2 regions of the Metabacillus sp. 84 genome follow, and region 2 is predicted to be linked to the other one. Evidence: riboswitches for the same ligand, from Rfam matches in the RefSeq annotation. Region 2 holds a riboswitch; the other holds the start of a gene.

Region 1 (14,836 bases), on a different contig from region 2:
CCTGTTTGCTTCTTTCCACATTTTTCTGGAAGCTTCGATCCATATCGTCAATTAAGTTGACTGCATCCTGCAAATCCCCTGAAATCGATTGGGAGCCGGCGGAAAGTTCATCCGTGGAAACGGCTACCTGGTTGCTGATTTCGGTTAAGGAGCGGGTTTCCGATTCCAGCTGCCTCGCAAATCCCTCCACATCTTTGCTTACACTGTCGATTGAAAACAAGAGCGCTTTTAACTGGTTGGTCATTTGGCCGAACGCCTCGTTGAGCACCCCGATCTCATCTTTGCCTTTATAAGAAACGGCTTCTACCAAGAGATTTCCTTCAGTGATTTGCTTTGCATTCTCAGAAAGCTTTTTCAGCGGCTTGGTGATGCGGGATGTTATCCGTATTGCCATAACGGCTGAGACAGCTAACAGCAGAATGCTCCCCACTGCAGCCGACAGGATTACGAACGCAATCTGGCTTTTCAATTCTTCCTGGAGCCGGTCATAATATGCCATGGATTCTTCATTCAGCATGTATACGTCGTTTTGAATTCCTTCTATACGGATGGATTGCCGCTTTGCCTCTGCCGGGTTTCTTGATTCCAGGGCGGCTGCAGCTTCCGGCTTCCAAATCTCATATTTCTGTTTTACTTTCAAAAATAGAGGAGCTTCCCGAACCTCGCCCATCCTTTTTTCGATGCTTGCTATGCGTTCTTCTGCATTTTTCATTCCCTGCAGCGATTCGTCCCGCTGCGCATCTGTTAAAGAAAATGAGAAGTTGCTGATGCTTTGCTTCAACGTGTTCATGTCTGCATCAAGCTGCTGGACGTCCATCATAATCGGCACATAGTCCTGATTGGAGGACTGGATGGACAGCATGCTGACAATAATAAAGAGGATCAGGGCAGCGGCTAATGCCATCATCCCGAGTATATTGATGAGGAGGCGCTTTCTGATCGTCATTTTGCCGCACCTCCAAATTCTGCCTTCATGCTATCAAGCTTGCTCCGTTCCTCTTCTGACAGCTCTAAAATCCTCACCGGAGAAAGATCAACACCCTTTTCTGCGATTCCAAATTCGATATGCCCCTCCGGGAGCTTGCCTGACTTTTTGTAATCCTTCACCATTTCATATATGGCTACATCTATATTTTTCATCATGGAAGTAATGACCGCTTTTTCAGCATAGAAATATTGATCGCTATCGACCCCGATGCCGTAAACTCCCTGCTTTTGAGCTTCCTTCAGGACACCTACTCCCGTAAAACCTGCTGCTGCGTATAAGATATCAGCATCCTCTTCTATTAAATCAGAGGCCAGCTCCCCGCCGAGCTTGTCGTCACCAAAGTTCTCTGCAAAAACGGATTTAAGCTGGACGTCAGGGTTAACCGCTAATGCTCCCTTTTGGAAGCCATCCAAAAATTTGCGGATCAGCGGAACATCCGCTCCGCCAATAAATCCAAGCACCTCTGTTTCGGTTTTCATCGCTGCCAGTGCTCCCGCCAGATAACTGCCCTCCTCTTCTTTAAACGTAAGAGAAGTAATGTTCTTCAGTTCTGATACAGCATCAATCAAAATAAATCGCTGCTCAGGATATTTTTTGGCCGTTTTTTCAAGATCCTCCTGAATCATAAATCCAAGTCCAACGACTACATCATTTCCAGACTTCACTAAATCTTCCAAGCCCTTTTCATAGGTCTTAGAGTCTTTTAGCTCCCTGTAATCAAACTGGATGCCTAGTTCATCCCTTGATTTTTGAAGTCCTCTGAATGCTGAATCACTGAAAGATTGATCCCCAAGACCGACATCTGAGAGCATAATCCCTATCTTTATCTTTTTCTCGGCCTTGCTCTGAACAGTTTGCTGCATGCACCCGGCTAAAAGCATGAGGCATAAGCCCGCTGCAGCAGCAGCTATGTATTTTCTCAAAGTTGTTACTCCCCTTTTATCTATTTATGATTACACTTTTCTATCGTCATTTTTACGGGGAAATAAAGCGGACATAGTTTAAAATCACAAAAAAATCTTTCAGCCGGCAGCCGCTCGCTTCTTCAGTTGCGGGCAATGAGAACCACCCATAAAAAAAAGCAAAAGCCATATTGGCTTATTGCTCTTTTACAAAGTACGTCCAGCCATTCTCCTGGTAGACTCTATTTTCTCTCATTAAATGTCCGATGGCTCTTTTAAAGGCGGCTTTGCTCATTCCAAACCGTTCTTTTATGTCTTCCGGGTCAGACTTATCCCAATATGGCATAGCACCATTTCTCAATCCCATGTAGTCCAGGATCTTCTCTGCATCAGGACTGATCGCTTCCTGTTTTCTGGGCAAAAGGGATACGTTGACAGAGCCATCTTCTTTAACGTCGATTACTCTTCCCTCTATCAGCTCACCAAGTCGCGGTTCTCTCGTCATTTGGCTGGAGTGAATAAATCCTTTGTACCCCTCAACAGAAATAAAGAAGCACCCGGCAGCAATATGCCTGTAAACGTGACCGGAAATGCTCTTATTAAATGCTTCACGGCTTGCTGTCACGAACTTTTCAGCAAAAATCTCCTCCGTCGCATATTTAGCGAAAAACCGGCCATTCTCTGTCACTCTCATCGTACAGTATAATTTGTCTCCCTTTTCAGGCCAAATGGGTCTGAATTCAGGCAGAATATCATTTGCTATGAGCGCATCTTTTGATAAGCCGATATTGACGAATACCCCCATATGATCCACCGCGTCTACCGCTTCCACCCAGTCGTATTCGCCTTCTTTAAGAATAGGCTTTTTCATCGTTGCAGCAAGCCGGTCTTCAAAATCCAGGAAAAGAAACACATCTATGTACTCTTTATCTTCAATTGGCTCCGTAATCTCGCTGTCGTGCAGGAGAACCCTCGTTTCTCCATCTGTCAGGAAATAGCCAAAATCCAGACGTTCGTCAATCTCTAAACGTTCATATGTGCCTGCTCTCACAAGTCACCTGTCCTTTCCGTACCTTGTACATGTTGTATGGCATGTCTAATTCTACTATAATCAATTCATAAAGTGAAACTTCCATCAGCGGAGATTTTCTCCCCGAATGGGAAACGCTCCCCCTCTTCCAAGCTTTTGGCCGGGTTCATCCTTCTTGCCTGAATCAGCAGGCTGGCGCAGGACAGGTTCTACCCTCCCAAAAAAGATTCATGCTGAAGAGGGATTCAGCTTGACAGAGCCTGTTATAAAGGCAGATGGCCTTTTAGATGGGATTAAGAAAACATGGGAGGAATCGGCATGTCAAAGGAAAATTCATTCGATATTGTATCCAAAGTCGAAATGCCTGAGGTTCAAAATGCTATAGCGGTTGCACTTAAAGAAATTCAAAACCGCTACGATTTTAAAGGAAGCAAAAGTGACATCAAGCTTGAAAAAGAAGATCTTGTCCTGATTTCAGATGATGACTACAAACTGGAACAGCTTAAGGACGTCCTCATCAGCAAATTAATCCGCCGTGAGGTTCCTGTAAAAAATATTCAGTACGGCAAAGTCGAGGGAGCATCCGGGGGTACTGTGCGCCAGCGCGGCAAGCTGGTTCAGGGAATCGATAAAGACAACGCTAAACGCATCAATAACATCATCAAAAATTCCGGATTAAAAGTAAAATCCCAGGTGCAGGATGACCAGGTCCGTGTCACAGGAAAGAACCGCGATGACCTCCAGCAAGTGATTGCTGCCATCCGGCAAGCGGAGCTCCCAATTGATGTACAGTTTATTAATTACAGATAATCAAAGGACGGGACCGCTGTAACGCGGTCTTTTTGTTATCCAAATGCAGCACAGATTAGAAGAAGCAGACAAGACATCCCCCGCAATGAACCATTCTTTTATTTTTCGAGTGCCTAAAGGGGGCTGACGGAGTCTGTCTCATCCGTTTTCTCCTTTCACTTCTTTTTGCAGGAAAAATGTTAGGCTAACCCCTTGAATGTTTTCGAAAAATTAGGTAAATTGGGAGTAATCGATTTTTAAATGAATATCGTTCTTATCAAGAGAAGCCGAGGGACTGGCCCGATGACGCTTCAGCAACCGGTCATGCAAGATTGCGTGCCAAGGTGCTAAATCCAGCTGAGCTGCCTGCTTGGAAGATAAGAAGAAGTCCGAATGTCAAAGCCTTCTTCTGCAGAAGGCTTTTTATTTTTCATTCTGCTGGATTCAAATGGTTATTTCCGCTAAAGACAGCTAACGCAACTTATTTTTCAAGAGGAGGGGGATTCCCGCATGGGATTTCTAGATGATTTGCAAAATCAGATTTTAGTAGCAGATGGTGCGATGGGAACCCTTTTGTACTCCCATGGGATCGACCGGTGCTTTGAAGAACTGAATAGATCAAGTCCCGATCAGATCCGGGGAATCCATGAAGCCTATATAAAAGCCGGGGCACGCGTCATCCAGACGAACACATACGGAGGAAATCATATCAAGCTATCCCGATATGGTCTGGAGGATGATATCCGGAAAATCAATTCACAGGCGGTCAAACTGGCGAGACAGGCTGCCGGCAGTCAGGCTTATGTGCTCGCAACGATGGGCGGGGTCCGCGCCTTCAAGAAAAGCTCACACACTCTGGAGGAGCTGAAGCGCAGCTTCCGCGAGCAGCTTTACGTTCTCCTGAATGAAGACATAGACGGGCTTTTGCTTGAGACGTTTTATGATTTGGAGGAGCTGAAGGCGGTTCTTGAGATTGCAAGAAAAGAAACCAATAAACCGGTTACCGCGAATGTTTCACTTCATGAAACGGGAGTTCTGCAGGATGGAACTTCGCTTGCAGACGGCTTAAAGCAGCTTGAAGAGCTTGGTGCGGATGTGGTCGGACTTAATTGCCGGCTCGGCCCTTACCATATGCTTGAATCTCTTGAGGAGGTTCCCCTTCCAAAGCATGCGTTTCTTTCGGTATATCCGAACGGCAGTCTTCCTTCTGTAGAGGAAGGACGCCTTATTTATGAATCGGACGAAAACTATTTTGGTGACAGTGCCCTTGCGTTCCGAAGCCAGGGTGCCCGCCTGATCGGCGGCTGCTGCGGGACAACGCCCAAGCATGTGAAAGCCATGGCGGATGCCTTGAGAGGTCTCGATCCGATCAGCGAAAAATCAGTGAAGGCCCGGAAAACAATCATCGTGCAGGAGAGTCCAGAGCCGGAATACCCTCCGCTCCACAAAATCGTGCAGGAGCGCCGGTCCGTCATTGTTGAGCTCGACCCTCCGAAAACACTTGGACTTGAGAAATTTTTTACCGGGGCTGAACAACTGAAGAAATCTGGAATAGACAGCATCACCCTGGCGGACAATTCCCTTGCTTCTCCGAGAATAAGCAACACAGCTGTCGGCACCCAGCTGAAGGAAAAGCACCATATGCGCCCTCTTATTCACATAACCTGCCGGGACCGGAATTTAATCGGACTGCAATCCCATTTGATGGGCCTGCACACTCTCGGACTTACAGATGTTCTTGCGATTACCGGAGACCCATCTAAGATCGGAGATTTTCCCGGAGCAACCTCCGTTTACGATCTGTCATCCTTTGACTTGATTTCACTGATTAAACAATTTAATGAAGGATTATCTTACTCCGGAAAGCCTTTAGGAGGAAAAACGAATTTTACTGTGGCTGGCGCGTTTAATCCCAATGTCCGCCATTTGAACAAGGCAGCTGAACGGCTTGAGAAAAAAATAGCGTGCGGGGCCGACTATTTCATATCCCAGCCAATCTATTCGGTCAAACAGATGGAGGAAGTTCATGACGCCGTAAGGCATCTTTCCGCACCGCTGTATATCGGCATAATGCCGCTGACGAGCAGCAGAAATGCGGAATTTATTCATCATGAAATACCCGGCATCAAGCTTTCAGACTCCATCCGTGAAAAAATGGCCGCTGCTGGAAACGATGCGGTCCAGGCTAAAAAGGAAGGCATTGCGATTGCAAAGGAATTGATCGACGCCGCCTTTGATCTTTTTAACGGCATCTACTTGATTACACCGTTTTTAAAGTTTGAATATTCGGCAGAGCTCGCCGAATACATTCATGAAAAAGAGAAGCTGCGTTCAGAAAGGGAGTTTTCAAATGTCCAGCATACGTGAACAAATCACTAAAAGAATCCTTGTATTAGACGGAGCCATGGGGACGATGATTCAGAACGCAAACCTGACAGCCGATGATTTCGGAGGCGAGGCCCTTGAAGGCTGCAATGAATATTTGTCCCTGACAAAACCTGACCTTATCTCCCACATCCACGAAGCCTATCTAGAGGCCGGAGCCGATATCATTGAAACGAATACATTCGGCGCCACCAGTCTCGTGCTTGATGAGTATGAGCTCGGCCACCTTGCTTATGAAATCAATTTCAAAGGAGCTTTGCTTGCCAAAAAAGCCGCCGATAAATTTACTGCTGAAGACCACCCGCGTTATGTTGCCGGTTCAATGGGGCCGACGACAAAAACGCTATCCGTTACAGGCGGAACGACCTTTCAGCACTTGGTTTCCACCTATGAAGAACAGGCCCGTGGATTGATTGAAGGCGGATCCGATCTTCTTTTACTGGAGACGAGCCAGGATATGCTGAATGTCAAAGCAGGCTTTCTAGGCATAAAAGAGGCCTTCGCAAAAACCGGAAAGGAACTTCCATTAATGGTCTCCGGGACGATTGAGCCGATGGGTACGACTCTTGCAGGGCAGACCATTGATTCGTTTTATATATCACTGGAGCATATGAACCCCCTTTCAGTCGGATTGAATTGTGCTACAGGCCCTGAATTTATGACCGACCATATCCGGACGCTTTCAGAAATGGCGGGAACGGCCGTGAGCTGCTATCCGAATGCAGGACTGCCGGATGAAGAAGGAAATTACCATGAATCTCCGTCCACACTGGCAGCAAAAATCAGAGGGTTTGCAGAAAAAGGCTGGCTCAACATTGTCGGGGGCTGCTGCGGCACGACCCCCGCTCACATCAAAGCCCTTGCTGAAGCTATGCAGGATTTGTCTCCAAGAAAAATCAGCACCCCTCTTAGCCAGCATGCCGTTTCCGGAATTGAGCCACTCGTATACGATGATTCCATGCGGCCCCTTTTTGTCGGAGAGAGAACAAATGTAATTGGCTCACGAAAATTCAAACGGCTTATTGCTGAACAAAAATTTGAAGAAGCCGCCGAAATCGCCAGACTTCAAGTGAAAAACGGAGCCCACGTTATTGACATTTGCCTCGCTGATCCTGACCGGGAAGAAAACGAAGACATGGAGCAGTTTATTCAGGAAGTGTCCAAGAAGATCAAGGTTCCGCTCGTCATTGACTCGACGGACCATCTCGTGATTGAAACAGCATTGAAATATTCACAGGGAAAAGCCATTATTAATTCCATCAACTTAGAGGATGGCGAAGAGCGCTTTGAAGCGGTCCTGCCGCTCGTCAAAAAATACGGAGCCGCCCTGGTTGTCGGGACGATAGACGAAACAGGAATGGCTGTAACCGCGGAGCGTAAACTTGAAATCGCCAAGCGCTCCTGCGATCTTCTTGTAAACAAGCATGGACTGAAACCCTCTGATATTATTTTCGATCCGCTTGTCTTTCCTGTCGGCACGGGAGATGAGCAATATATAGGATCTGCAGCGGAAACCGTTAAAGGATTGGAGCTTATCAAAAAAGAATTGCCGGAATGCCTGACCATTCTTGGAGTCAGCAATGTATCTTTCGGGCTGCCGCCGGTCGGAAGAGAAATATTAAACGCTGTCTATTTATACCACTGTACAAAGGCAGGTTTGGATTACGCGATCGTCAATACAGAAAAACTTGAACGATTTGCGAGCATCCCGGCAGAAGAGGTCAAAATGGCGGAAGAACTGCTCTTCCACACGACCGATCAAAACCTTGCCGCATTCACCAATTTTTACAGAGAGAAGAAAAAAACCGTTAAAAAACCTGCTGAAACGCTGTCACTTGAAGAGCGTCTTGCCTCATACGTGGTGGAAGGGACAAAGGAAGGCCTCCTTCCTGATCTGGAAAAGGCTCTCGCCCAATACCCGGACCCCCTTGAAATTATTAACGGACCGCTTATGGAAGGGATGGCAGAGGTAGGCGTTCTGTTCAATGCCAATCAGCTGATTGTTGCGGAGGTTCTGCAAAGCGCAGAGGTCATGAAAACGGCCGTTTCGTTTCTCGAACCGCACATGGAAATAAAGGATGACAGCGGAAAAGGCAAAATCCTGCTGGCAACTGTAAAAGGGGATGTCCATGATATCGGAAAAAACCTCGTAGAAATCATTCTAAGCAACAATGGTTTCCGAGTCGTGGATCTCGGCATTAAAGTCACTCCCCAGGAAATTATCGAAGCAGTCCGTAAAGAAAAACCCGATGTCATCGGACTTTCCGGGCTCCTTGTTAAATCCGCCCAGCAAATGGTGCTTACCGCACAGGATTTGAAGCAGGCTGAAATCGAAACCCCAATCATGGTTGGAGGGGCTGCCCTGTCCCGTAAATTTACAGATTACAAAATCTCACCGGAATATATGGGAACCGTCCTTTACGCAAAGGATGCCATGGACGGACTGTCACTTGCCAACAGGCTTAGACAGGACCCAAGTCAGTTTGTCAAAAAAGCGATTCCGGAAGTCGTTCCAGCTGTAAAAGAGCCCTCCTCTGCAGTCATAACGCTTCTTGAAAAACGCAAGACGATCCGTGCTGCACCTCTGTTTAAACCGGCAGACTGTGACCGCCATGTCGTAAAGTCCATCAGCCTTGAGCACATCCTTCCTTACATCAATATGCAAATGCTTCTCGGGCACCATCTGGGAGTAAAGGGAAAGATCAAGGAACTGTATGCGAAGAAAGATGAAAAAACGCTCGCTTTAAAACAGCTGATTGAAGAGCTTTTAGTGCAGGGCAAGGAAGAGAACTGGTTTGAGCCGGCCTTTGTTTATCAATTTTTCCGGGCGCAAAGCGAAGGCAATAAGCTGCATATTTTCGATCAGGATCAGAACAACCCGATTGAAACGTTTGATTTCCCCCGGCAGGTGAAGCTTCCGAACCGATGCATTTCGGATTATGTACGGGAAGAAAGCGAAGGCGAAGATTATGTCTCTTTCTTCGCCGTTACGGCGGGACGGAATGTAAGGGAAGCAGCGAAGCAGTTTAAGGAACAGGGAGACTATTTAAAAAGTCATGCTGTGCAAGCATTGGCTCTGGAAATGGCGGAAGGGCTCGCAGAACGGACCCACCAGCTGATCCGCGACCGCTGGGGATTTCCTGATTCGCCTGATTTCACGATGGATCAGCGTTTTTCGGCCAAATATCAGGGTCAGCGATTCTCCTTTGGCTATCCAGCCTGCCCCGACCTCGATGATCAGGCGAAGCTGTTCAGACTAATCCGTCCTGAAACGATTGGAATCGAGCTAACAGACGGGTTCATGATGGAGCCTGAAGCATCTGTCTCAGCCATCGTCGTCTCCCACCCTGAAGCAAGATATTTTAATGTCATGTAAGAGGAACCGGCTCTATGCCGGTTCTTTCTTATGTTTTATTTTCCAATCTTGGGGAATCATCAAGTATGTGTAAATACTGAAATAGGTCAGGAGTGGAAAAAATGAGCGGACAAAACGAACAAAAACAAACGATGCCGGCTCAGGAACAACATGTACAGCCGGGACAGGAAACCCAAATGCATCCACAGCCAAAATTTGCGGGAGAATTTTATAAAGGAAGCGGCAAACTGGATGGCAAAACCGCTATCATCACAGGCGGGGACAGCGGGATTGGACGTGCAGTAGCTGTATTCTTTGCCAGGGAAGGCGCTGACGTTACCGTTGCCTATCTGAACGAGCACAATGATGCACAGGAGACAAAGAGGCTGGTAGAGCACGAAGGCCGCAGCTGTCTTCTAATCGATGGAGACATTGGGGATGAAGGATTCTGCAAACAAGTCATCCGTGAAACCATCGTTAAATTCGGAAAACTGGACATCCTTGTCAACAATGCTGCCGAACAGCATCCGCAGGAAAATTTCGAAGATATCACAGCGGAGCAGCTTGAAAAGACCTTCAGAACCAATATCTTTTCAATGTTTCACCTGACAAAAGCCGCCCTTCCTCATCTAAAAGAAGGCAGCTCCATTATTAATACGACATCCATCACTGCTTATGCAGGAAGCCCGGGTCTGATCGATTATTCGGCTACAAAAGGAGCCATCACCTCCTTCACCCGTTCTCTTTCAGGATCCCTTGTCAAAAAAGGAATCCGCGTGAATGGAGTAGCACCCGGACCAATCTGGACCCCGCTGATCCCATCTACCTTCCCGGAAGAGAAAGTAGCTGAATTCGGAGCCGATACTCCAATGGGCCGGCCGGGGCAGCCGGAAGAACTTGCTGCAAGCTATGTCTATCTTGCAAGCCAGGATTCCAGCTATGTAACCGGACAGGTTCTGCATGTAAATGGCGGACGCGTAGTTAACGGATAAATAGAATGAATTGGAGCCTTCTGCTTTTACCAGCAGAAGGCTTTTTTTATGTAATGTTGACCAGGCACCGCAGAGTGCCTGACCCTCACTCTGATAAAGCACTAAAGCTCCGGCACCCTTTCTCCTAATCCTTGTGCCGCAACGGTTTGAGAGAGCATGCCTCTGACCCGCTCTGCGTTAAAGCAGCACGGGACTGGCACCGTGCCTGTCCCCACTTTCGCTAACAGGCTAAAGCTCAGGCACCTTCTCACCCAAGCCTTGGTGTACAAGGCTTGAAGATGTCAAGTCTCTGTCCCCCGTTCCTTTACAGCAGAAAAGCTCCGGCACCGGCGCCATATACCGGCTTGACCTGGCCGACACGTAAGTTTTACCGGGCAATTGCTCTTTGGAAGCAGTGCCTCCGACCCTCACTCTGCTAAAGCGCTAAACCTCTGTCCCCATTTCATTGGAGCCTTGCCGCAAGAGGGAAAATACGGTCTCTGCTCCGTCCCCCATTTTGCAGAAAAAAGGGGACGGAGGCAGCCTCCGTCCCCCATTATGTCTACTGATTTTGCTCCGTCCCCCACCCTTCCAACCCATTGGGGGAGTAAGGAGCACAGCAATCTGCCTCCTCCCCCTGTCGCTTTACCGTGACGGGGGCCGGAGGAACTGGCGATGCACCGTTTCAAAAATAGGCATACACCTCTGGTGGACCGGAGGAACTGCTTCGAAAACCGGTTCAAATGAAGTTCCTATTTTACTGATAACCCTGTTTATTTCCACATAATAAGTTTCCGATCATATGGGATCTCATTTAGACTTTTGCATTGGTTTCAGCTCTATCGCTTAAGTTTCCATCCAAGATTTTTCCTTTTTCTAGTTGACCTCAGTGTGCATAGTGTATATATTATATATATACACTTGTGAAGGAGTTTTCCATGAAAGTACTGATCTCAAACAATTCCAAAACTCCAATTTACCAGCAGGTAATCGACCAGATGAAGCAGCTCATTTTGAGAGGCGAAATGAAGGAAGGAACCGCACTTCCTTCCATCAGACTGCTCGCGAAGGATCTGCAAATCAGCGTGATTACTTCAAAGCGTGCCTACGAGGAACTCGAGAAAGAAGGATTGATTTATTCCGTCGTTGGAAAGGGGTCTTTTGTGGCGGCTCAGACGGACACTTCTTTAAGGGAAAAAAGAATTAAAGCGATTGAAGAAAAGATGCGTGAAGTTGTGAAGGACGGGATGAACGAAAATTTGTCGGCAGACGACATGCAAGAGATGCTGCTGACTGTATACAGGGGGATGAAATAATGGAAAATGCAGTAGAATTCAGCCATGTATCAAAAGCATTTAAAGGATTTGCATTGAAGGATTTAAACTTCACAATTAAAAAAGGATATGTGACCGGCTTTATCGGGGCTAACGGTGCTGGAAAAAGCTCAACCATTAAGCTGATGATGAACCTCCTGCAAAAAGATTCCGGAGAAATTACTATGTTCGGGATGGAGCATGAAAAGAATGAGACGGCTATCAAAGAACGAATTGGCTTCGTTTATGATGACAATGTGTTTCATGAAGAATTGACGATTCAAGAGCTGAAAAAATTTATTGCACCCGCATATGGAAAGTGGGATGAAGAATCTTTTGTTAAATACGCAGATTTGTTTGAGCTACCCCAGAGAAAGAGGATTGGAAGGATGTCCAAGGGGATGAAGATGAAAACGTCTCTTATGTTTGCGTTATCCCATCATGCGGAGCTGATCATCATGGATGAACCGACATCGGGATTAGATCCTGTATTCCGAAGAGAGCTGCTTGATATTTTGTATGACATTATGGTGGATCAGGAGAGGACTATATTCTTCTCTACTCATATTACGACGGATCTTGACCGGATTGCAGATTTCCTCACCTTCATTCATAACGGCGAGATTGTTTTTAATGAAGAAATTCATTCCATTCTCTCAACCTATGGGGTTGTGAAAGGAGACCCGGATTCTCTCACTGAGGAAGTGAAAAGGGAACTTACCGGGTTAAAACGGACTAACTTTGGGTTTGAAGCATTGACGAAAAGCTCAGCGAAGGTGGCGGATCTGCTTGGCAAAGACGTCTTGATTGAAAAGCCAAGTCTTGAGGATATTATGTATTATACGAAAAGAGGCGAAGCACATGTATAACCTGATTTTAAAGGATGTCAAACTGCAAAAATGGCTGCATTTGTTTTACATAGCGATTGCCGTTTTCTATCTTTTAATGGAGAGCAGTCTTGCCGTTGTGATTGGAATAATTGGGATAAACTATGCGATCAACTGTCATTGGGGCGATCATAAAAAGAATGGGAACATGTTCTTGTTGAGCCTTCCTTATTCCAGAACCCAAATTATTCTATCTAAGTTTACAGGGACATTTTTGTTTACACTGATTACAGCTTTCGCCGCTGCAGGATTTCAAAGCATCTATTCATGGATAATGTCAGGAAATTTATATTTTGCTTCACCGGCAGAGATTCTAACAGGGATTCTGCTGGTCATGATCGGGGCTTCCTTTTATTTTCCGTTTTTTTATAAATTCGATAATAAATATTTGCTAGCAGCCTTCAGTTTTATTCTGGTTTTACTGATTTTCACAGGCTATAAGCTTATGGATTATGCAGGTGAGCAGGTGAGGGAGTTCTTTCAAACCATTGTAAAACTCTCTCAAACAGAGCAATTGCTGTATCTAGGGATCGCTGCAATTGGAATAACGGTACTTTCGTTTTTGCTCACTGTGCAAATTTATAAAAAGAGAGATTTTTAACAAAAAAATCCCGCTTTCTGCAGCGGGATTTTGTCTATTACGCTTCTTTGTATGTTATTTCTTCCTTAGCTCTGCAGGACTGGCGTTTGATAACTTTATGGGGAATGATGACTCGTTTTGCCGGTTCCATTGGGTATTCAATCATCTGAATAATGCTTCTTGCGGATTCGCATCCGAGCTGGAAGATATTAATGTCCACGGTCGTTAGAGGCGGCTGAGCAAGCTCCGCCATCATGATGTTGTTAAATGATACGACGGAAACATCCTCTGGTACCCGAATTCCCATTTTGAACAGCATTTTCAGAACACCGACCGCCATCAGATCATCCGCAACGACTAAAGCAGTTGGCGGTTCCTTTAAACCGAACAATTCGATTACCGCCTCTTGCCCGCCTTCTTTAAGGAATTCTTCATGGACAATGTATTCGTCTTGGTACGGCAACCCTGCATTTCGAACTGCTTTTTCGTATCCCAGCAGACGGTCGATGGTGACAACTAAATTCAAATCGCCGCCGACAAAAGCAATTTGCTTATGGCCAAGTTCAATTAAATGCTCGGTTACTTCTTTTGAAGCCCGGTAATTATCGTTATCTACATGAGTAATTTCATTGATGTTTTTGAATGGTTTCCCTACAATTACGAATGGAAACTGTTTTTTGCGAAGGAAGTGTGTCAATTTGTCATCAACACTTGAATAGAGCAGGACGACTCCATCTACCCGCTTGCCTTCCACCATGTGAACAACACCTTCATAAATTTCTTCATCGGTTTCCCCTGTAGACATATACAGTGCGTATTGTTTTTGATGGGCCGCTTTACTGATCCCCCGGATAACTTCCGGAAAAAAAGGGTTCTGAAACGCTTTATCCGCTGAGCTCGGCAGCACAATTCCAATAGCTTCTGTCGATTGATTTGCCAGACTTCTCGCAATGAAATTCGGATGATACCCTAAATTCTTCATGGCCTCCCGAACCCGTTCCTTCGTACGGTCACTAATGCGGGGGTTATTTGCGATGACCCTCGACACCGTAGAAGGTGCCACATTAGCCAATTTAGCCACGTCTTTAATTGTCGTCATACTCCCACTTCCTCTCCCACCACAATCCAATGTCTGTTAAAGTAACTGCTTACATTTTTCTGTTCCGGTCTATTGTTTATTTCCTTTTATATCATATTCGATCGTTATTAACAAAATCGTTATCAAATCCGCTTCCTTCTTTTTCCTGCAGAAAACAAAAAGCCTAAAAACAGGGCCGGTACGGATACGGTGGCTCCTATCAGCCCCCAATGAGGACCTGAAACCTCTTCCAGCTTATAGATTTCTGCCGTCTCACGATCCAGAACCAGCTCATATGAGTTGTTTTCTTCTTTTACCAGTCCGCCATTCAAGTACCCCCGTAATTCTCTTCCCGTTTGAAGATCGCCCGATGGAATCGTAGCCCCTGCCGTTTGATCCGTATTGTTAATGGCAACGACTACGGTTTCATCCTTATAGGTTCTTTTAAAAACCGTCATCCCGTTTTGATCGTACAGCTTCTCCATCTTTCCTTTTACCAGTGCTGTCTCATGGTCTCTTATGCGATTCAGCTTTGTTACGTAAGTGATTAGTTCTTTA
Region 2 (14,836 bases):
TAGGATGGGATTATAATTATTGTATAATAAGTTCATATGAACTTGAAACCATGAGGTGAAAAATGTTTAAGCGAATAGGATTATTTATATTAACCAACATTCTTGTCATTACGACCATTGGAATTGTTCTATCGGTTTTAGGCGTTGGCAATTATATAACGGCCTCTGGTGGAATCGATCTCTTAACCCTTCTTGCGTTTAGTGCCGTCGTAGGTTTTACCGGAGCACTGTTCTCACTGGCGATCTCCCGCTGGATGGCGAAAATGATGATGGGCGTTCAAGTATTAAAGCCTGATGACAATCTTTCCCCTGTAGAAAGGGATCTAGTCGAGCGTGTACACAGACTTGCCCGCACTGCGGGGATGAGAAAAATGCCGGAAGTCGGTATTTACCGTTCAAGGGAAGTTAACGCTTTTGCGACAGGCCCCTCTAAAAACCGTTCTCTTGTAGCTGTCTCTACAGGACTGCTTGAAGAAATGGATGAGAATGCTATAGATGGCGTCCTCGCCCATGAAATTGCCCATATTGTAAATGGAGACATGGTCACGATGACCCTTCTGCAGGGGGTTGTCAATACGTTTGTAGTCTTCCTCGCGAGAATTGCTGCCTGGGCTGTATCAAGATTTGTACGGGAAGAATTAGCAGGTGTTGTTCACTTTATAGCTATCCTCGTGTTCCAAATTCTTTTCTCCATCTTAGGAAGCCTTGTCGTGTTCGGATATTCCCGATATCGCGAGTATCATGCTGACCGCGGAGGAGCAGATTTTGCAGGGAAAGATAAAATGATTCATGCTCTAAGAAGCCTGCAGCAGTATTCAGAACGCACCCGGGATGAAGACAGTTCTTTAGCAACGCTTAAAATTAATAGCAAGCGCAAACGTTCTCTTTTCTCCACTCACCCTGATCTTCAGGATCGAATAGCGAGACTGGAGCAGCGCTGATCCCTCATAACAGGCCTCTCATAGAGGCTTGTTTTTTTTGTCCGGATTATCAATTAGAGTCCTTGTAAAAGAGATCATGCTGGATGGCTGTTCTTCTTCAGTCATTAAGTCAGAGATGGATGGTTTAAATGGGATAAGAGAAGGAAAATAATAATACCACCGTCCTCACGATCAGAGGATTAAAGCGGTGCGTTTTCAATTATCTCAATAGTTGGAATTTTGATCAGAAACGCATATATGACGGCATTATAAAGACATTTCATAAACGAATTGCTGAATAAGCCTTTTTTTTAGGGGAAATATTCATTAAGATAGTAAAAGCTACTAAAGTTGAAGGACGGTCTACTATGCATATTGCTGAAAGGCTGAGAAGGCAAAAGCTTTCTCCGGCCAAAATCATTGTTTCGTATTATTTTATTGCTGTTACAGCATCTATAATGCTCCTCAGCCTTCCGTTCGCAAGGAATCCAGAGGCGAAATGGACCTTTATTGACGCGCTTTTTACTTCTGTAAGCGCCGTAAGTGTAACCGGTCTGACAACCATTTCCATAAAAGACACGTTTACGACTCCCGGGATATTTATTTTAGCGTTTATTCTTCAATTCGGCGGCATTGGCATTATGACATTAAGCACATTCATCTGGCTTATTTTACGCCGGAGGATTGGGTTAAAAGAAAGACGTTTAATTATGACAGACCAAAATCAGTCCAATTTATCCGGTCTGGTCAATCTGCTTAAACAAATCTTGATCCTGATCATTGCTATAGAGGTGATAGGCGGTCTGATATTAGGCACATATATGCTGAAGTATTTCCCTTCATGGGAAGAGGCTTATTTACAGGGTTTTTTTGCATCAGTAAGCGCGACTACGAACGCAGGGTTTGATATAACGGGACAGTCTCTCATCCCTTTTGCAAAAGACTACTTTATCCAGTTTATTAACATTCTGCTGCTTACGCTCGGTGCCATTGGGTTTCCGGTATTAATTGAATTAAAAGCTTACCTGTTCCACGAGAAAAAACACCGGTTTACATTGTTTGCAAAGGTAACGACCCTAACCTTCATCGGACTCCTTCTTTTAGGAACCGTTGGCATTCTAATTCTGGAATCTCAAAGCTTTTTTAAGTACAGGCCATGGCATGAGTCATTTTTCTATGCCCTCTTTCAATCATCTACAACGAGAAGCGGCGGACTTTCAACGATGGATGTTTCCCAGTTCACAGACGCAACGCTTCTATTCATCAGCTTTCTGATGTTTATCGGTGCTTCACCGAGCTCTGTAGGCGGGGGAATCAGAACGACTACCTTTGCTCTAAACCTCCTTTTCATCTATCATTTTGCAAGAGGAACGAAATCCATTAAGCTTTTTAAGCGGGAGGTCCATCACGCGGATATTATCAAATCCATGGTTGTGACCCTTGTAGCGATTTTCATCTGTTTTGTATCCATTGTCATTCTTGCGGCTACGGAACCTTTTACACTGCTTGAAATAATATTTGAAGTGGCATCAGCCTTTGGAACGACGGGGCTTTCGCTCGGCATTACTGCGGGATTAAGCACTGGAGGAAAATGCATCATTATTCTGCTTATGTTTATAGGGAGAGTAGGGATTGTCACATTGCTGCTGATGATGAATAAAAATGAAACCGAAGCTAATTTCAAGTACCCAACCGAAAGAATTATTATCGGATAACCTGTGTGGGAAAACGCACAGGTTTTTATTTTTTGCAGCAGATCCTTCTTTTAAAGGAAGCGTGACATTGCCTCTTTCAGCAGACATCGTGCTGTTTCATAAGTTCTTATACAGAGGGAACAATGAACGGAGAAGGGAGGGAGTTTAATGGATAAACCTGCGCAATTTCCCGTAGCTGAGCTTAATGCAGAGGAGCTTAGCAAGCTTCAGAAGTTTGAGGATGATTTTCGCAATCGGACTGGAGAAAATATTGTCCTGATTGCTTATGAGCACCAGGAACGACGCTGAAAAAACTGCCAGCATGAAAAAGCGGTTCCCGAGAAAAAATAATTCTGCAGTGAGATGCTGCGTAATTTAATCATTAGGGGGATGTTTATGAAACGAAAGGCTGCGAATCATCAGGCTCTAAAGAACAATCATACTCCGACAGAAAGCATGGCTGATGCGGAATTTTCTGCAGAATTCAATCATGAAAATCCTAAGAAATATGCCAACCGCAATTCAAAAAAAGGGTTGCAGGGCAAAACGGGGACAGCCAAATGAGCAAGAAACAGCATAGCAAAGAGATGCAGAATCACAAAAAGCCAATGGATCCTCATGTACTTCAAGAAGAATTCGGAAGTGAATTTGGTGACGCCAACTCAGGAAAAATATATGATATAAAAGAACAATTGAAACGGAATTCCTGCCAGGAATAATAGCTTCAAGCAGCTCTATGGGAGATCAGCTAAGCGCGGGAGAAACTGCTTAGAATGTATACAAAAACCCCCCGGTATGCTTGTGAACACCGGGGGACTCATACCAATCATTTTTTCATTAGGACGATCCAGGCAGCCCCTTTATATGGCCCGGGTCTGATCCAGGTTCACATTCGTTGTGTAAATATGTGTTTCATTTGAATTTGAATCATAATGAATGAGCATCCAAGTCTGAGTATAGATCAAGTTCCCGTGCAGCTTGTATTCTTCAAGGTCAAAGGGAAGCTGCTCGACTATTGTGTGCTTATAGAGCTCTTTTTCTGTAAGAGGGTTCTGCTCATAGACAGAGCCAAGTCTTTGGGGCTCCTTGAGCAATTGTTTATAAAACCGGTCCCGCTCCTCTTTCGGAAGCATAGTATCCTCCCAAAGGGCTTTTCTTGGTTTATAGCGCTGGTTTTTTAAATAATCAAATGTCATAAGCGCGACAGCAGCACTTAAATGATCAGGAGCTATGGAAGTAATGAACAGACGGAGTCGTCTGAACAAATCCTCCAGCTGATGACCGATTCTGCTCCAGCCTTTTTCATCCCAAAACGTGCCGAATTGCTGAAAGAAGTCAAAAGGAGTTTCAAAAACGTGCTCCACCAGATATTCAATCGTTTGATCCATCCGGTGATCATTCCAGTATTTTTCCAGCACATCTTCAACTTGTTTAATTTTGGAGATATCATGGAAGCTCAGTACATTATTCTTTAAGATTTCATATGGAGAGTGGTCCATATAAACGTAATCATGCTGGGCCGCTCTCAGACGAAGTCCGGTGCCCCTCAGCATTTTTAAAAACCCAAGCTGGAGTTCCTCAGGCCTCATTGCGAAGACATCGTTGAATGTTTTTTTAAAGGAATGATAATCCTCTTCTGGCAGCCCGGCGATCAAATCCAAATGCTGTTCAATTTTTTGCCCTTCCTTAACCATCGTAACGGTTCGGGTAAGTTTGCTGAAATTCTGTCTTCGCATGACTAAATCGTTTGTCTCATCGTTTGTGGACTGTACTCCAATTTCAAACCGGAATAACCCTTTAGGAGCATGTTCATTCAAAAACTGTATCACTTCGGGACGCATGATATCTGCGGTGATCTCAAATTGAAAGACCGTGCCGGGTCTGTGTTCATCAATTAAGAACTGAAACATTTCCATTGCATAGCTGCGGCTTATGTTAAAGGTCCGGTCTACAAATTTAATGGTTTTCGCGCCGTGGTTCATGAGAAAACGAATGTCCTCTTTTACTTTCTCCCGATCAAAATAACGTACCCCTACTTCAATCGAGGAAAGACAGAACTGACAGCTGAACGGACAGCCTCTGCTTGTTTCTATATACGTAACACGCTTGGCAAGGCTGCCGAGATCTTCTTGAAAGCGGAAAGGGGATGGAAGCTCTTTAAGATCCACTTTGTTTCCTTGAGGCTGAATCCTGATTTTCCCGTCTTCCCTGTAGGCAACCCCTTTCACAGCATTCATCGGATGACCTTGTTCAATAGCCTGAAGAAGCTGTTTGAATGTTTGTTCTCCTTCTCCAATAACGATATAATCTGCCTGTGGAACCCGTTCCATCCACTCGAGCGTATCATAGGTGACTTCCGGACCGCCCAAAACGATGATAAGCTCCGGCCTGATTTTCTTTAGCATATTAATGACCTTGATGGTTTCTTCAATATTCCAGATATAGCAGCTAAACCCGATAACATCAGGGTTTCGATTGAATAAATCACTTACGATGTTTATAGAAGGGTCTTTAATCGTATATTCTGCCAGTTCAGCATCGTATTCCGGCTGCGCATAGGCTTTTAGGCAACGGATCGACAAGCTTGTATGAATGTATTTTGCATTTAATGTGCTAAGCACAATGTTCATGAATTTCCACCACTTTTAATAAGATTATTCTGCTTTAAAACATTACTCATTTTAACACATTCCAGCCTGCGGGAAACGTTTTTCATCTAAAAAAGGCTGATCCCGCATTACTTGGGACCAGCCAGCGTGCTATGTTTGCTGTATAGATTTAAACTTGTTTTTAAGGCGTGTGGCTTTTAATTCTACAATAGGCTCCGTTAAGGTTTTGACGAAATTCGATGACAGAATGAATGTGACGAGCACAGCGGCTGCAGCATATATCGCGATGCTTTGGTAATCGCTCAGCCATTCCTCCGCAGCGCTGTTCCGAATCCCGTTTATAATAAATCCATGCAGGAGGTATACGTAAAAGGTTCTTGTGCCCCAAGAGGTGAAGAACGCTTCCCGCTGCGGAACAATGGCCAGAAAGCTCAGTGTAGAAGCGACGGTCATCATGTAAAAGCTTGTGCGTATGAGAGCACTGGCTGCAATTTCCTCTCCAAATGCCGAGTAAGGCTTTGAACCGAAAAGCCACTCAAAATCAAACTCCAGGAAAAAATACATACTGAAGGTTAACGCAAGGAAGAGAACGGACACGGTTCTTCCTTTCACCGTGGTTAATTGATGGAAGTGCTCTCTTTTCATATAAAACCCCATAAGGAACAGCGGGAAAAATACAAAGGTTCTTCCGATGCTTAAAAAGCTGCTGTCAAAATCAGCATAACCGATTGCGATCCCAATCAGAAAGGAAGTTCCAAGAGCCGCCTTCCAATTAATCTTTGTAAAAAGGAAAAGCATCAGATTCCAGAAGAATAAGCTTAGCAAAAACCAAAGGGACCATTGCGGGTCTAAAGGGTTCAGCTCCAGCTTATCCTGTTTATGAATAAGAACATAATATACCGAATAAACTCCTTGGAAAATTAAATAGGGGATAATGAGTTTTTTGGCGATTTTTCGAACGTAGCCTTTTTTCTTGTACCCCTTGGCAAAATAGCCAGATACCAGAATAAATGCAGGCATATGAAAGGTGTAGATAAACTTATAAAGGTGAAGCATCACATCATTATTATCAATAAATGAACGGATGAGATGGCCAAATACAACAAGAATAATCAACAAGAATTTCGCGTTATCAAAGTAACTGTCTCTTGTTTTCAATGCACATCACCTGCCTGTTCTGCTAATAGTTACGGGAAATACTGTAAAGACCATTTACCCATGCCTGATTAGTGTAAAACAGAATGGCGGCATCAAACCTTAAAAATCATTCATTGTGAGAGAGATTTAATCCTGCTGTTACATAATTGAGAAATATGTAGTGTTTCCGATAAGCTCTGCTGAGATTTTCTGGTGATGCGGGAAAGCCGATGCCTGATAGAAGGTAAATCAACATTCTCACGATAAATCGCTAAGGAAAAATAACCCTTTTCGGATAAATCATGGAATATAAGTTAGAGGAATGAAGGACTATGGAATTTGCTGTAGAAATAAAACATATATGAACATGGAAGTTAAAAAGGGAGTGTACGGGGAATGAGTCAGCTGATAGAGGAGGCACAAATTGCTCGGTTAACGATTGAACTGGAACGCTTAAAAGAGGAAAATACCCAACTTAAAAAAGAATTGTCTAAGCACCAGGTCATATTTAATCAGGCACTGGACGCGATCATTATTTTTGATCAGGACATGAATTTTATAGATGCAAATGAAGCAGCCTGCTTAATGTTTAAAGAAACGAAAGATAAGCTCCTTAGAAAATCATTGTATGATTATCTTGCTTTGTTTGCTAATGAAGAAATAAAAAGACAAAGGGACGTGCTATCGGAAAAAGGTGCTTTAAAAGAGGAATTAATGATAAAGCTCGATGACGGACAGCTAAAGTTTATTGAATTTGCCGCAAAAAAGAAAGCGATCGGTGAGTTTGATTTATCGATCATGAGGGATATTTCTTCAAAGAAAATACTGGAAAGAGAAAGAACCATCAATGAGCAAATGTTTCAGGATCTTTTTCACCGGGCACTGGATGGAATTGTGATCTACGATCAATATGGCAGGCTCGTAGATGCAAACACCTCCTTTTGCGAGAGCTTCGAACTGCAGAAAAACCAGCTTTCCTCCTATAAGCTGAAGGATTTCATTGATAAGGAAAGTCAAGGGGAAATGGATCAAACCTGGTCACTTCTTTCTAAATCAGGAAAAGCGAAAGGCGACCTGCCAGTCAGGCTGAAAAGCGGCCTAAGAAAAATCTTCGAGTTTACAACTACGGCGAATATCCTCAATGGCTATTATATGTCGATCATGAGGGACATTACAGAGAAACGGGAAATGGAAGCCCAGCTTTATGAAAGCGAAGTCCGCTTCCGGGAAATTTTTGAAAACGCTATGGATGCCATCATCATATGGGATAAAAAGGGGAAAATCCAAAAAGCGAACAGATGGGCGACACGTATTTTCGAACTTCCGATGGAAGGGCTGCTGAAAAGCTCAATTACAGACTTTATTGATCAGGGAGACCCGCGTTATCATGATGCTTTTGATGAATATTTAAATACAGGATCCATCCGCCAGGAACTTAATTTCCATATGCCGAACGGACAGTACAAACAGCTGGAATTCACTTCTAAAGCCAATATTTTTAAAGGCCAGCATATTACCATTTTACGAAATGTAAGCGACAGGAACCGCATGGAGAAAGAATTGCGGCAAAGCGAGGAAAAATTCCGTAAAATTTTTAATGGAGCTATGGAGGGAATCATCCTTTTTGACAGCCATTTTTCCATCATGGCTGCCAATCCAGTATCAGCCAAAATTTTTGAGATGAATCATGAGGCAATTGAGAAATGCAACCTGTATACGTTATTGTTTCCAAATCAGACTAAAGCTCCTTCCGATTTTTTTGCTGAGCTTCAAAAAGAAGAGGAGGGCACAAATGAAATCTGCCTGCAATCCAAACAAGGGCATACAAAAATCCTTGATTTTTCATTAAAGCTGAATTTAAATGAAAATATGCATTTGGCCATATTCAGGGATGTAACTGAAAGAAAGGAACTCGAAGAGCGGCTTAGAAAATCAGATACGTTAAATGTTGTCGGGGAGCTTGCAGCAGGAATTGCCCATGAAATCCGAAATCCGATGACAGCGCTGAAAGGATTCATCCAGCTTTTGGAAAGCGGTGTGAAAGAGGACTTTGGCATGTATTTTCATGTGATAAAATCCGAACTGGACCGAATTGAAAGCATCATTACCGAGTTTCTAGTGCTGGCTAAACCGCAGGCTGTGCATTTTGAACAAAACAGCATTGTGAAAATTATGAAGGAGACAATGGAACTTTTAAACGCACAAGCCATTTTTTCCAATGTTCAGCTGGAGCTGACAGCAGAAGGCGAGATCCCATCCATATTCTGCGAGCCCAATCAAATGAAGCAGGTCTTTATTAATATTTTAAAAAATGCGATTGAAGTGATGCCAAACGGTGGAAAGGTACGGACTAAGCTGAAAATGCCGGACCCCGATCACTTAATCATATCCATTGAGGATGAAGGGAACGGAATTCCTGAAGACAAGCTAAGAAAATTAGGAGAGCCATTTTACACAACAAAAGACCGCGGGACAGGTCTTGGTCTTATGGTAAGCTTTAAGATAATCGAGGAACACCGGGGCAAGGTAGAAGTGGAAAGTTATGTAGGAAAAGGTACTACCTTTTATATTACTCTTCCTGCAGGAAAAAAAGAGGTGGAATAAGTGATAGGATTCGCTCAGGTTTATACATCTATAGGAAAGATAACGATTGTATCGGACGGGACTGATATTTTGGAGGTTTTGCTTCCAGGCTCTGATTTATCCCGTTTGCCATGTGAAGAGGCTGATTTTCCTGTGTTAGAGAAAGCTAAAACCCAGATGAAAGAATATTTTGAAGGCCGGCGGACTGAATTTGATCTGCCATTTAAATCCGAAGGGACTCCCTTTCAAATGCGTGTGTGGGAAGCATTAAAATTGATTCCATACGGAAGTTCCCTAAGCTATTCCCAAATTGCTGAAAAAGCTGGAAGCCCAAAAGCAGTTCGCGCCGTCGGACAGGCCAATAAGAACAATAAACTCCCGATTATCGTCCCGTGTCACCGGGTAATAGGAAAAAATAAATCTCTCACCGGTTATGCAGGGTCGAAAACAGACTTAAAAGCTGCGTTACTGGAGCTCGAAAAAACAGAATACAAAAAGGCATAATACAAAACACCGGATGACTAATCCGGTGTTTTGTATTGGAATGCTGGTTACCGGCTGCCAATTCCCGTTTTACCCGTGCATTGGCGCTTTGATTCACGCTGCCGGAAACTTGTCACAAATATGGAGCCGTGACATAGTATTTAACAAGGGTAAAAAAGTTTCCTGAGCGCAAGAAGGGGGAGGGATTACTGTGATCATCCGGCCGGCAAGAAATGTGAAAATTGCAGCCTGTGCAGCGCTGTTTAATAAGTGCAGCCTCATCTCAAAAGAACAGGCTCAAGCCATTATAAAGCTTCAGAAATAATTGACAATAGAATACAAATAAGACTATTATCTAATTAGATATATATCTAATTATGAGGTGCATACATGCAATTAAACCGCTTAGTCCAATTTCATAAAGCAATGGGAGATGCAACAAGGCTAAAAATCATTGCCATCCTGGCAAACGGGCCTAAACACGGCCAGGCATTAGCAGGGATTCTCGGACTCACTCCGCCGACCATCACCCACCATCTTTCCAAACTGAAAGAAGTCAATCTGGTCCGTCAAGAAAGAGAAAAAAACACCATTTATTACTTTCTTCAAAGCAAGGTTATTGAAAATTATGCAAACGATATTGGAAAACTTATCAATGCTGAGGAGGAAAACAAAGTGAAGCAGCTAACGGGGGATCAGTTGAAAATTGTGCAAAATTATTTAACTAGTGAGGGGAAGTTAAAAACCATTCCATCCCAGCGCAAACGAAAGCTTATGGTTCTCTGCTATATTGCGAAAGATTTTGAAGCTGGGAAGAAGTATACAGAAAAAGAAGTGAATGAAGCGATCACCAAATATCATGAAGATTATGCCACCCTCCGGCGGGAAATGATTGTCAATGCAATCATGTACCGTGAAAACAGCATTTATGAGCTCAATCCAAAGGAGCTATGGGCAAAGATTGAAGAATGAACACTCAAATCTTTTATTGGGAGGATCCCCAGCTGCAAAGCTGATCCGGCTGAACAGCGTTCAGACATGCAAACCTGAGGATACATAAAAGCCGGCATCCTCAGTTTTTTCAGCTCTGATTGTTCCTCAGCATGCCCGTTCGAACGGATTCCCGGATTTCATACAGATGGTTCGGGTAAAAAAAGCTCTTCGATTTTAACGCTGTAATTTCCTCTCATGACCCCTTTTTCTGTCACTATGCCTGTTATCAGCTCTGCAGGAGTTACGTCGAAGGCAGGATTGAAGACCTGGACGCCGTCTGGGGATACTTGGGTTCCTGCTATATGAGTAATTTCCTTAGCGTCGCGTTCCTCAATTGGGATTTGTTCTCCGACTTCCATGTTTAAATCAAAAGTAGAGAGTGGGGCAGCAATATAAAACGGGATGCTGAAGGCATTTGCTAAAATAGCAAGATTGTATGTTCCAATTTTATTAGCGGTATCACCGTTTTTCGCAATGCGGTCTGCTCCTGTAATGATGGCGCTGATCTTCTTGTTTTTAATGGTAAAGGCAGCCATGCTGTCTGTAATCAAAGTAACATCGACCCCTGCCTGCATAAGCTCCCATGCAGTGAGTCTTGATCCCTGAAGCACCGGCCGGGTTTCACATGCAAACACTTGAAGCGGGAAATTTTGCTCCTTTGCCAAGTAGAAGGGAGCAAGCGCTGTTCCGTATCTGGCAGTCGCTATTGAACCTGCATTGCAGATGGTCAGGATCCGGTCGTTTTTAGAAAAGAGCTTTAACGCATGCTCTCCTATTTGTCTGCAGGTTTCTTCATCCTCTGCCTGAATTTGAATGGCTTCATGTATAAGATTGGTTTTTGCTTCATTCACTGATTGAACATTGCCGCATGATTTCAGAAGACGGTTAAGAGCCCAGGACAGATTTACGGCCGTTGGCCTCGACCCAGCTAAATATTCCTGCTCTTTTTTTAGCCGTTTCAGGAATAAACCAATTTCTGTTTCACTGTAGCGGGATGCAGAAAGGGCAAGCCCGAATGCTGCTGTTATTCCGATTGCCGGGGCGCCTCTCACTTTCAGACTTTGTATAGCCTCCCAAACGTCTTTTATGTTGTTCAGGCGAATGTATTCGGCTGCGGCCGGCAGTTTTTGCTGATCAAGCAAGGAAATATAAGTATCCTTCCATTCAACTGAACGGGGTACGATGAAAGATGGCTGAAGCATGTTTATAGTCCTCCTAATCAGGGGGCAATAGCATGACGGAAAAACCGTTTGAGCTGCCCTGGTTCCGTAAGATTGCGCCGCTGCTTGATCAATTTTTTCCCAAGCTCCAGCGACTGAATTTTCACTTCTATTCTCCGGCTGTGCGGCTGGATGCCATCGAGGTCGGCCACATGGGCGAGGCCGATTGTCCTTCTGATCACCTCACAGCCCGCAAAGCCGATTGTATCCTCAAATATCTGCGCCAATGTATGTTCAAGATAACCTTCCACTTCAGAGTAGCAGTCCAGACTGCTGTTTTTCCAAGCTTCTTTAAACACATAAGCAAATGTGTTCCATGCTGTTTCGATCGCATGAAACAGAAACTCCTGTTTATCCGGTTCACGGGATAGGGCATTAAGCAGGAGATTTCCAATAAACTGTCCTGGATCAAAGCCGATCGGGCCGAAGAACGCAAATTCAGGATCAATGACTTTCGTTTCTGTTTCTCCTGCAAAAATGCTTCCTGTGTGGAGGTCTCCATGCACTAAGGCATCCGCCTGCGTTAAAAATTTCTTTTTAAGCTTGGCAGCTTCCAGTTTTAAATGGGTGTCTGCCCAGATCTCTTCCGCCGCTTTCCGGAGCTCCGGTTCAAAGTCATTTGAATCATGATCGAAGAATGGATCGGTGAACACAAAGTCCTCTGTAATTTTACAAAGGTCAGGATTCGTAAATTGTTTAACAAGCTGTTTTTTCACATGAGGCTCAAGGGCGAAATCGCTCGTATAAAAGAGCGTCCTGGCCATAAATTCTCCAATGTGCTGAGCGAGATGCGGGAGCTGTTTTCCTTCGATCAATGCCTGCCTGGCAATTTGTAAGTGTGACAGGTCTTCCATTACGGTTACAGCTAGGGGCTGGTCGGTGTAATAGACCTCCGGGACAAGCCCTGGTGCAAGCTCTGCATGCTTAACGAGGGCGCTGCTTTCAATGCGTGCCCGGTCAAGGGTAAGCGGCCATGATTCACCGATTACCTTTGCGTATGGAAGAGCCTGCTTAACAATCACCCCTTTGCCTGATTTTGGATCATGTACTCTGAAAACAAGGTTCAAATTCCCATCGCCAATTTCCCTGCAGTGAAGAATCGTGTCTGGAACGAGGCCCAGCCTGACCGCGAGTGCCGCAGCGGCGGCTTCCGTTAACGGTTCATAAAATGCTGAATGTGGTATACCCAATTTTTTCGCCTCCTGAAAAGCCGTTTTTTAGATAAGTGCAAATACAAAAAGCCTCTTTCGTTTTGAGAAAGAGGCTTGAAGAGGCTGTCTCCGCACCTCTTATCTCCCAGAAAGCATAAAGCTTCTGACGGATTTAGCACCGTGCCTTTTGGAGCGTCTTGCTCCGGCGCTTCTTGCTGCGCCCCATTTCGCAATGGAATTACGGTCGGTTGCTGTTGGGGTCAACGGGCCAATTCCCTCTCCCAACTCTCGATAAGAGTATATGTGTTAGATTTTTTTGAATGTTTTAATTGTTTTGCAATCAATCATTGATGAAAATCTTACCAGCTCCACAATAAGTCTGTCAATCTTTTTTTAGTATGTTTTAAAGGCCCGGCATCAGAAAGAATCTGATAAAACCATTCATAAGCTTCAGGCTGAGTGATTTAACCCTTATATATAAAAAATTAAATAGGGAGGTCAGCTTTTAAAGAACGATTGGTACAATTCAGGCCGGCGGTCCTGAAATACGGGAATCTGTCTTCTAATTTCAGCAATTTCTGCGAAATCCAATTCAGCGCGGAGTGTTTCTGCTCCTTGCCCCGCCTCGGCCAAAACTGATCCCCATGGATCAATGATTATAGAATGTCCGGCAAATTTATTTTTGGGGTCGGACCCGCATCTGTTGCAGGCAACGACAAAGGCCTGATTCTCAATGGCTCTTGCTATGAGGAGCGCCCGCCAGTGGTTAAGGCGGAGGAGGGGCCATTCAGCGGCGACGAACAATACTTCTGCTCCATGGGCTGCATGATCCCGCATCCATTCAGGGAAGCGGATATCGTAGCATATAAAGCCTGCGCATTGGATTCCATCCAGAGAAAAAAGTCCGCTGCTTTTGCCGCCTGTCAAATAATGGTGTTCATCCATCAGTTTAAATAAATGAATTTTGCTGTATTCATGTACCAGCTCTCCGCTCCTGCTGAAAATGAGCATTGTATTTGTTATCTCTTTACCGGACTTTTTGGCAATGGACCCTGCCACCAGGTGGACATGGTGCTCTCTAGCCAAGGCCGAAAGAAAAGCCTTCGAGTCCCTTCCTTCCGGGTCCGCAATCTCATCCAGTCTTGTCAAATCGTATCCAGTGTTCCATAATTCGGGTAATACAAGAATGTCCGGCGGATTGACTTTAACGGCTTCCCTGATCGCAGCTGCCGCTCTTTTTTTATTTTCTTCCGGATTGCCGAATGCGATATCAAATTGGATGCACGCAATTGACTGTTTCACTTTGACCCCCGCTTTCAATCAGAATTTTCTTTACTTTTCTGTATTAACACTATATGATTTGTGACTATCATTTCAAGAATTTTTCGAGAAGGTGGAATAGAATGACATATTTTGAACCATCCCGCTTACTAAGACGGCTTCCTGAGCAATTTTTCGCTGCCTTGTCTTTAAAAGCAGCTGAAAAGATTAAAGAGGGCTGTGACATCATCAATCTGGGCCAGGGAAACCCGGATCAGCCTGCACCTGCACATATCGTTAAGGCGCTTCAAAAAGCTGCAGAAGAACCGGCCAATCACAAATATTCCCCTTTCAGAGGTAAACAGTCTTTTAGAGCAGCTGCTTCAACCTTTTACAAGAGAGAATATGGGGTTGAATTAGATCCGGAGACGGAGATAGCCATCCTGTTTGGTGGGAAAGCCGGGCTTGTTGAGCTTCCACAATGTTTACTAAACCCTGGTGATGTGGCGCTTGTTCCAGATCCTGGATACCCGGATTACTGGTCTGGCGTAGAGATGGCCGGCGCAGGGATGCACATGCTTCCGCTGCTTGAAAAAAATGAGTACCTCCCGGATTATGATCAAATTCCTGATCCTGTTTTGCTTAAAACAAAGCTTATGTTTTTAAATTATCCGAACAATCCTACGGGAGCAGCAGCCAATGCAGCTTTTTTTAGAGAAACCGCTGATTTTGCCAAGCAGCACCATATTTGTACCATTCATGATTTTGCCTATGGAGCGATTGGGT

The links. Region 2 has a riboswitch for S-adenosylmethionine ahead of mtnK (S-methyl-5-thioribose kinase). Riboswitches for the same ligand answer to the same signal wherever they lie in the genome.
Region 1: another riboswitch for S-adenosylmethionine. It lies ahead of ACQCV8_RS13625 (bifunctional homocysteine S-methyltransferase/methylenetetrahydrofolate reductase); the one in region 2 lies ahead of mtnK (S-methyl-5-thioribose kinase).

The regions. Positions count from the first base shown of each region.
Region 1 is NZ_JBNILN010000007.1:76,098-90,933, reverse strand. Features, by position in the region: gene ACQCV8_RS13645 (methyl-accepting chemotaxis protein) at 1-946, opposite strand, end outside; gene ACQCV8_RS13640 (BMP family lipoprotein) at 943-1,911, opposite strand; gene ACQCV8_RS13635 (CvfB family protein) at 2,087-2,941, opposite strand; gene ACQCV8_RS13630 (YajQ family cyclic di-GMP-binding protein) at 3,239-3,730, shown strand; SAM riboswitch class I at 3,981-4,093, shown strand; gene ACQCV8_RS13625 (bifunctional homocysteine S-methyltransferase/methylenetetrahydrofolate reductase) at 4,220-6,076, shown strand; gene metH (methionine synthase) at 6,060-9,470, shown strand; gene ACQCV8_RS13615 (SDR family oxidoreductase) at 9,572-10,441, shown strand; gene ACQCV8_RS13610 (GntR family transcriptional regulator) at 11,359-11,736, shown strand; gene ACQCV8_RS13605 (ABC transporter ATP-binding protein) at 11,736-12,602, shown strand; gene ACQCV8_RS13600 (ABC-2 transporter permease) at 12,595-13,221, shown strand; gene ACQCV8_RS13595 (LacI family DNA-binding transcriptional regulator) at 13,259-14,299, opposite strand; gene ACQCV8_RS13590 (alpha-amylase family glycosyl hydrolase) at 14,422-14,836, opposite strand, start outside.
Region 2 is NZ_JBNILN010000006.1:79,567-94,402, forward strand. Features, by position in the region: gene htpX (protease HtpX) at 63-941, shown strand; gene ACQCV8_RS12555 (TrkH family potassium uptake protein) at 1,253-2,635, shown strand; gene ACQCV8_RS12560 (hypothetical protein) at 2,783-2,923, shown strand; gene ACQCV8_RS12565 (hypothetical protein) at 3,011-3,178, shown strand; gene ACQCV8_RS12570 (hypothetical protein) at 3,175-3,333, shown strand; gene ACQCV8_RS12575 (B12-binding domain-containing radical SAM protein) at 3,475-5,244, opposite strand; gene ACQCV8_RS12580 (acyltransferase family protein) at 5,374-6,381, opposite strand; gene ACQCV8_RS12585 (PAS domain S-box protein) at 6,757-8,964, shown strand; gene ACQCV8_RS12590 (methylated-DNA--[protein]-cysteine S-methyltransferase) at 8,965-9,447, shown strand; gene ACQCV8_RS12595 (metalloregulator ArsR/SmtB family transcription factor) at 9,817-10,398, shown strand; gene mtnA (S-methyl-5-thioribose-1-phosphate isomerase) at 10,557-11,621, opposite strand; gene mtnK (S-methyl-5-thioribose kinase) at 11,639-12,829, opposite strand; SAM riboswitch class I at 12,926-13,088, opposite strand; gene ACQCV8_RS12610 (carbon-nitrogen family hydrolase) at 13,289-14,092, opposite strand; gene ACQCV8_RS12615 (pyridoxal phosphate-dependent aminotransferase) at 14,194-14,836, shown strand, end outside.